3 regions of the Massilia sp. DJPM01 genome follow, and region 1 is predicted to be linked to each of the others. Evidence: predicted binding sites of a transcription regulator. Region 1 holds the regulator's gene; each other region holds the start of a gene.
The links. The regulator LexA, encoded in region 1, represses DNA repair genes until DNA is damaged. The targets are predictions, from matches to a motif close to ACTGTATNNNNATACAGT.
Positions count from the first base shown of each region.

Region 1 (2,202 bases):
GCGTCAAGACGAGTGTGGGAAGGGAAAGCCGGCAATTATAGCGTGTAATGCAGCAACAATCAAGGACGCAGTGCGGCACTTGTGCGATCGGGCACTGTTCACGGCACGAAGTCGTCGTCCAGCAGTTGGGCTGCGCTGTAGGGGAGTTCGGTTGGAAATGCCTTTGGGGGCAGGCGGGTTTCTCGCGCCGCAGCCAGTACGGCTTGCCGATAGCGGCGCCTGGCAAGTGCTGGAATGTCACGAACAAGACTGGGACTGTCTTGCAACAACTGTGCGATTTCGTCACGCTGGTGGGCAAGCGTATTTAGCCAGCTGCTTGACTTACGCTTGGGCTGATATTGGCACTCAAGCAGGTGAATCGCCACCACCTTCAGGCGGCTGCTTAGCTCCCTGCGATCACGGCCGGTCATGCCCTCAAGCTCCTCTACCAGATTGTCGATATCAAGCTGCCCGAACTGGCGCGCGCGCAACAAACTCACTTGCGGCTCAAGCCACAGCACAAAATCCTCCTCATAACTCACCCGTGGAACCTCACGCCGACCCATGACGCACCTCCTCCGCTGCTTGTTGGACAGCGCCCATCGCAAATAATTCGCCTGTTCGGCCAATTAACCCTTGCATTGCGCGAAATACTGTACAAAAATACAGTCTGTCCATATACACAGTCCCGCATACCGATGATCAAGCTCACACCACGGCAAGAACAAATCCTCAACCTGATCAAGGATGCGATCGAGAACACGGGCTTTCCTCCCACCCGTGCCGAGATCGCCAATGAACTGGGCTTCAAGTCGGCCAACGCGGCCGAAGAGCATCTGCAGGCGCTCGCGCGCAAGGGCGCCATCGAAATTTCGCCCGGCACCTCGCGCGGCATCCGCCTGATCGGCGCCAGCGTCGACGCCATTGCCATGCCGCCGCCGAACCTGCTGATATCGCTGCCGCTGGTTGGGCGCGTGGCTGCCGGTTCGCCCATCCTCGCGCAGGAGCATGTGGAAGCGACCTACAGCGTGGACCCGGCGATGTTCTCGGCGCGTCCCGATTTCCTGCTCAAGGTGCGTGGCTGGTCGATGCGCGACGCCGGCATCATGGATGGCGACCTGCTGGCCGTCAAAAAGGTCGACAGCGCCAAGAATGGCCAGATCGTGGTGGCCCGGATCGGTGACGATGTCACCGTCAAGCGCTACAAAAAGACCGGCTCGCTGATCGAACTGCTGCCGGAAAATCCGGACTTCAAGGTCATCCATGTCGATCCGGCGACCGACGAGTTCGCGCTCGAAGGCCTCGCGGTAGGATTGATGCGCAGCTGGAACTGAGCGTGCGGGCGCTGTTCCACTGCGCCCGTGCCGTCTAGTCGCCCTTGCGCGGCGCCGTCGTCGCCGCTTCGGTGACGATCCGGTTGTGTTCCTTGATATAGGCGTCGGTGGCACTGCGCCAGGCGCCGAAGTCGGCCAGCACCAGCTTGGCCGAGACCTTGGCGTTTTCGGCGATGCCGGCATACACGCCTTCCAGATGCACGCGCGACTGTTCGGCTTCGTCCTTGGTCAGCAGGTCGGCCACCTCCTTGGGAATGCGCTTGGTCAGCGGACTGGCCTCGTTGAGGTTGCGCACGAAGCCGTTGTAGCAATCCTGCCAGGCCGCGACCTTGGCCGACACGCTCTCGATTTCATCGTTCTGCTTCGACATGGCCGGAATGCGCGGCACCGGGCAGCGGAACTGGCCCGCGCTGAGCTCGGCGCCATCGTATTTGGATATCCAGTAATCAAGCTCGGCGCGCCGCGTTGCGCGCTTGTTGATCATCGCGAGCGAGCCGGCGGCGGTCTTGTTGCCCTTGGCCGCCGATTTCTTGAACCAGGCTTCGGCCTTGGCCAGGTCCACCGTCCCCGCCTCGCCGTAAAAATACATTTCGCCCATGTGCAACTGGGCTTCGGCATTGCCGGCGTTGGCCAGCTTGGTGTAGAGCTGCAGCGCTTGCGGATACGATTTTTTCGCGAACAAGGCGTTGGCGTCGGCCAGCTCGTCCGCTTGCGCCACGCCGCCCAGCATCAATGCCAGGCAAAACAGGGATTTCTTCATTGCACGTCTCACGATGGGATGTCCGGATGCGCATCATAACCGGATTGGTGCGGCTCGACAGGGACACCGCTTTGCCGTAAAGTATTATTTTTTGCAACACTTATCACTACTTATGAGCAAGCGAAACAA
Region 1 is NZ_JAQOZV010000019.1:74,348-76,549, reverse strand. It holds gene PO883_RS14350 (DUF29 domain-containing protein) at 99-545, opposite strand; gene lexA (transcriptional repressor LexA) at 678-1,313, shown strand; gene PO883_RS14340 (tetratricopeptide repeat protein) at 1,348-2,073, opposite strand.

Region 2 (2,202 bases), on a different contig from region 1:
CTCCCGGTGGAGCCGCGACCCGCGTCACGGCATTTGCGTGCAAACACCATTATTGGATCGGCGATGATACTGTCGGTTGCGATTACTCAATACACGATTGGTTACTACAGCAGTGTTGCAAAATCCACGGATCGTTGATGCGGCGCAAATGACTGTGCAGCCGGACCCGAAAGCACGACAAATATCAGAAGCATTACGGCGGGAATTGTTTCTAATCGGAATGTCCGTGTTCTCACCTCCAGGAGTCCTCCGTGTCCATTCCCGCCCCGAATACCTATCCCGGCACCCCGTCCGAACAGCGCCGGAACACCCGGCGCGCCCACGATATCGAGCAGCGCGCCTATGCTGCCGTCGGGCGCAGCTTCGCGTCCGGCAGCGCGCCAAAAAACCGCCAGCTGCGCGCGGGCCTGGCCGTGGCGGCGGCCGTCACGGTCCTGGTCCTGATCGCGCTGGTGGCCCTGCTGGCCGACGAAAACGCCAGCTCGCCGCGCGCGCTTGCGGTCGCCGCCGCCGGCAAGGGCGCGCCGCACCCGGCCGCCCCCGCCCATGCGGCCAAGGGCAAGCCGGTGGTGATCATCGATGAAAAGGACGAGGCGCCCACCCGGCCGGTGCTCGCCCCGGAGCCGATACCCCCGCTGGTGCTGCTGGCGCCGGCTGCGGCGCAGCCCACCCCGGCGCTGGCCCAGGCGCGTCCGGTGGCAGCGCTCAGGATGCCGGCCAAGGTGCGCGAGCACGGCAAACCGGCCAGTGCGGCGCTCAAGCAGATGGCCCTGAAAGCGAAAAAAACGTCCCAGCCGCTGGCAAGCGGCGCGGCGGCGCGCAAGGCGGCGCGCAAGGCCGCGCGCAAGGCGCCGCCGCACGCCCCCGTGAAACGCAAGGTGGCGGCCGCAGCCGCCGTCCCTGCCCAGCCCGACGCACCCGTCCGGTATGCCGGCGCCGGCGTGCTCGACACCCTGCGCTCCTACGCCAGCCTGCGGCGGCGCTACCTTGGCCAGCCGATGCCGCTCATGGCGGCCCGGCTGGCGCTGCCGGGCCGGCGCTACCTGGGCGAACCCTGAAAACCACGGACCGATGCACGCGCGGCGATTTTGCTGGGGTTTGGCGGCCACTGACGATATACTGTACATAATTACAGGTGTCGGTCGCTTGCCCGCAGTACGATGCGCAAAGTTCTTGAGAATGAGTTCTACTACCTGGACAACTTCCACCGGGTGCTGGAATGGATTGCCGGGCGCTACAGCGACTTGCTCACCGATGAGGAGCAAGCGTTTATCGCCACGTTCCCGTCGCTGCCGCAAGCCTCGCGCGCGCTGCTGGTGCGCATGGTCATGCGCAAGGGCACGGTGTTCCGCGCGAGCAAACTGAACTACGCGGAAATCGGCTGCGCGATCGAGGCCGCGCGCCACTTGCTGCCCACCGGCTGGGTCCGGTGCGACCCGGTGATCACGCTCGACGAACTGTTCGAGCTGCTGCTCAAGGCCGAAATCGGCGCCATTTTCAGCCTGTCCCTGCACGAAAAGAACGCGCGCAAGGGCGAGCAGCTGGCCGCCCTGCGCGACGGGTTCGGCGACGCCCGCGCATTTTCCGCCTGGTACCGCGACTCGCCCGATACCGTCTACAGCATTACCGTCAAGGACCTGTGCGACCGCCTGCGCCTGATCTTTTTCGGCAACCTGCACCAGGACTGGACCGAATTCGTGCTGTCCGACCTGGGCTTGTTCCAGTACGAAAAAGTCGAGTTTTCAGCGTCCTCGCGCGGCTTTCGCACGCGGCGCGATGTCGACGACTACCTGGCGCTGCACCAGTGCAAGGAACGCTTTCGGGCCGGCGAGGCCCTGCCCGAGGTGCTGGCGAGCTTGCCGCGTGACGCGTTCGACAACGAGTGGATCGACAGCCGGCGCGAACGGCTCATGTTCCAGATCGCCCAGCAGGTGGAAAAACAAAAGGAGTGGGGCCAGGCGTTCGATCTGTACGCCTGCTGCAATTTTCCCGGTGCGCGGGCGCGCGCCATCCGCGTGCTGGAAAAGCACGAGCGCTATGCCGAGGCGCATGCGCTGCTGGAACGGGCCGAGGCCGCGCCCGAAAGCGATGCCGAGCGCCAGCAACTGCTGCGCATCGCCCCGCGTCTGCGCCGCAAGCTCGGGCACCAGCCGCTGCCGTCGCGCCGCAATCGCTTCGTCGAGCGCCTCGACCTGAGCCTGC
Region 2 is NZ_JAQOZV010000010.1:33,877-36,078, reverse strand. It holds gene PO883_RS09155 (hypothetical protein) at 252-1,058, shown strand; gene PO883_RS09150 (VRR-NUC domain-containing protein) at 1,161-2,202, shown strand, end outside.
Region 2: a site for LexA is predicted at 1,119-1,136, ahead of PO883_RS09150 (VRR-NUC domain-containing protein). Genes of this name have one in related genera too.

Region 3 (2,202 bases), on a different contig from region 1:
GCACCTTGTTTTCGATCTCGCGCGCCAGCGCCGGACGCTCCTTGAGGAAGATACGCGCATTATCCTTACCCTGGCCGATACGTTCGCCGTTGTAGCTGTACCAGGAACCCGACTTCTCGACGATCTTGTTATCCGCTCCCAGATCCAGGATCTCGCCTTCGCGCGACGTGCCTTCGCCATAAAGGATGTCGAAGTGCGCTTCCTTGAACGGCGGGGCGATCTTGTTCTTGACGACCTTGACCTTGGTTTCGTTACCGATGACTTCGTCACCGGACTTGATCGAGCCGGTGCGGCGGATATCCAGGCGCACGGAAGCGTAGAACTTGAGCGCGTTACCACCGGTGGTGGTTTCCGGGCTGCCGAACATGACGCCAATCTTCATGCGGATCTGGTTGATGAAAATAACCAGGGTATTGGTGCGGTTGATCGAACCGGTCAGCTTGCGCAGTGCCTGGGACATCAGGCGTGCCTGCAAACCCGGCAGGGAATCGCCCATGTCGCCTTCGATCTCGGCGCGCGGGGTCAGGGCCGCCACCGAGTCGATCACGACCAGGTCGACGCTGCCCGAGCGCACCAGCGCATCGGTGATTTCCAGTGCCTGCTCACCCGTGTCCGGCTGCGAAATGAGCAGTTCGGACAGGTTGATGCCCAGTTTTTGGGCGTAACCGACGTCCAGCGCGTGCTCGGCATCGATAAAGGCGCAGGTGCCGCCCAGTTTTTGCATTTGTGCGATGGTCTGCAGGGTCAGGGTGGTTTTACCCGACGATTCAGGACCGTAGATCTCGACCACGCGGCCGCGCGGCAAGCCGCCCACGCCCAGCGCGATGTCCAGGCCGAGCGAACCGGTCGAGACGACCTGCACGTCTTCCACGGGCGCGTTGGCGTCCATGCGCATGACGGAGCCCTTGCCGAACTGCTTTTCAATCTGCGCGAGAGCGGCGGCCAGCGCCTTGCCCTTCTCGCCAGCATTTAATACGGTTTTTTTATCATCCATAATTTTCTTTCAGTCCAGAGAATGGTCCAGATCACGGGCAGAAGTCACGTCACAGACACCACTGTACAAATAAACAGTGGTTTATGCAAGCGGCACGTGACCCCGATTCAAAAAAATTCCCGGCGTTGCGCCAAATGAAACACAATAGCCCTTACTTAGACGTTCCGGTGCCCCCATGCGTATTTTACTTGCCGAAGATGATAGCGTGCTTGCCGATGGATTGACGCGCTCCTTGCGCCAGTCCGGCTACGCCATCGATTGTGTGAAGAACGGACAAGAGGCCGATACGGCCCTGTCCACCCAGGAATTCGACCTGCTGATCCTCGACCTCGGCCTGCCCAAGCTGTCCGGGCTGGAAGTGCTGCGCCGCCTGCGCGCGCGCGCTTCCCTGCTGCCGGTGCTGATCCTGACCGCGGCCGATTCGATCGAGCAGCGCGTCAATGGCCTCGACCTCGGCGCCGACGATTACATGGCCAAGCCCTTCGCCCTGTCCGAACTCGAAGCCCGCGTACGCGCCCTGACCCGGCGCGGCGCCGGCGGCGGCGCGGCCGTGGTGCGCCATGGTCCGCTGGCCTACGACCAGGTCGGGCGCAGCGCCTATATCAATGACCAGATGCTCGACCTGTCGGCACGCGAACTGGGCCTGCTGGAAATCCTGCTGGCGCGCGCGGGGCGCCTGGTATCCAAGGAACAATTGGTCGACCACCTGTGCGAATGGGGCGAGGAAGTATCCAACAACGCCATCGAAGTGTATGTGCACCGCCTGCGCAAGAAGATCGAGGTGGGCGGGGTGCGCATCGCCACCGTGCGCGGCCTGGGCTATTGCCTGGAAAAATACGCCGACGCGCCGCGCGCCAGCCTCGAGGCGGGCGTGGAATCGAAGTGAGCGTGCGCGACGCCGCCCCGGCCGCGCTCGACCCACCCGACGCCCTCTATGTACCGCCCGGCGCCGAGCCGGACGAAAACATCCAGCATTCCCTGTTCGGCGAAATCCTCGACTGGATGCTGGCCCCGCTGCTGCTGCTGTGGCCGATGAGCATCGCCATCACCTACCTGGTGGCCAAGTCGATCGCCAACGAACCCTTCGACCGGGCCCTGGAAGACAGCATCACCGTGCTGGCCCAGGAGGTGCGCGAAATCGACGGCAAGGTGTTTTCGCGCCTGCCCGGCAGCGCGCGCGACATCCTGCGCGCCGACGATGTCGACCA
Region 3 is NZ_JAQOZV010000009.1:5,728-7,929, forward strand. It holds gene recA (recombinase RecA) at 1-994, opposite strand, end outside; gene PO883_RS08295 (response regulator transcription factor) at 1,170-1,880, shown strand; gene PO883_RS08300 (sensor histidine kinase) at 1,877-2,202, shown strand, end outside.
Region 3: a site for LexA is predicted at 1,055-1,072, ahead of recA (recombinase RecA). Genes of this name have one in related genera too.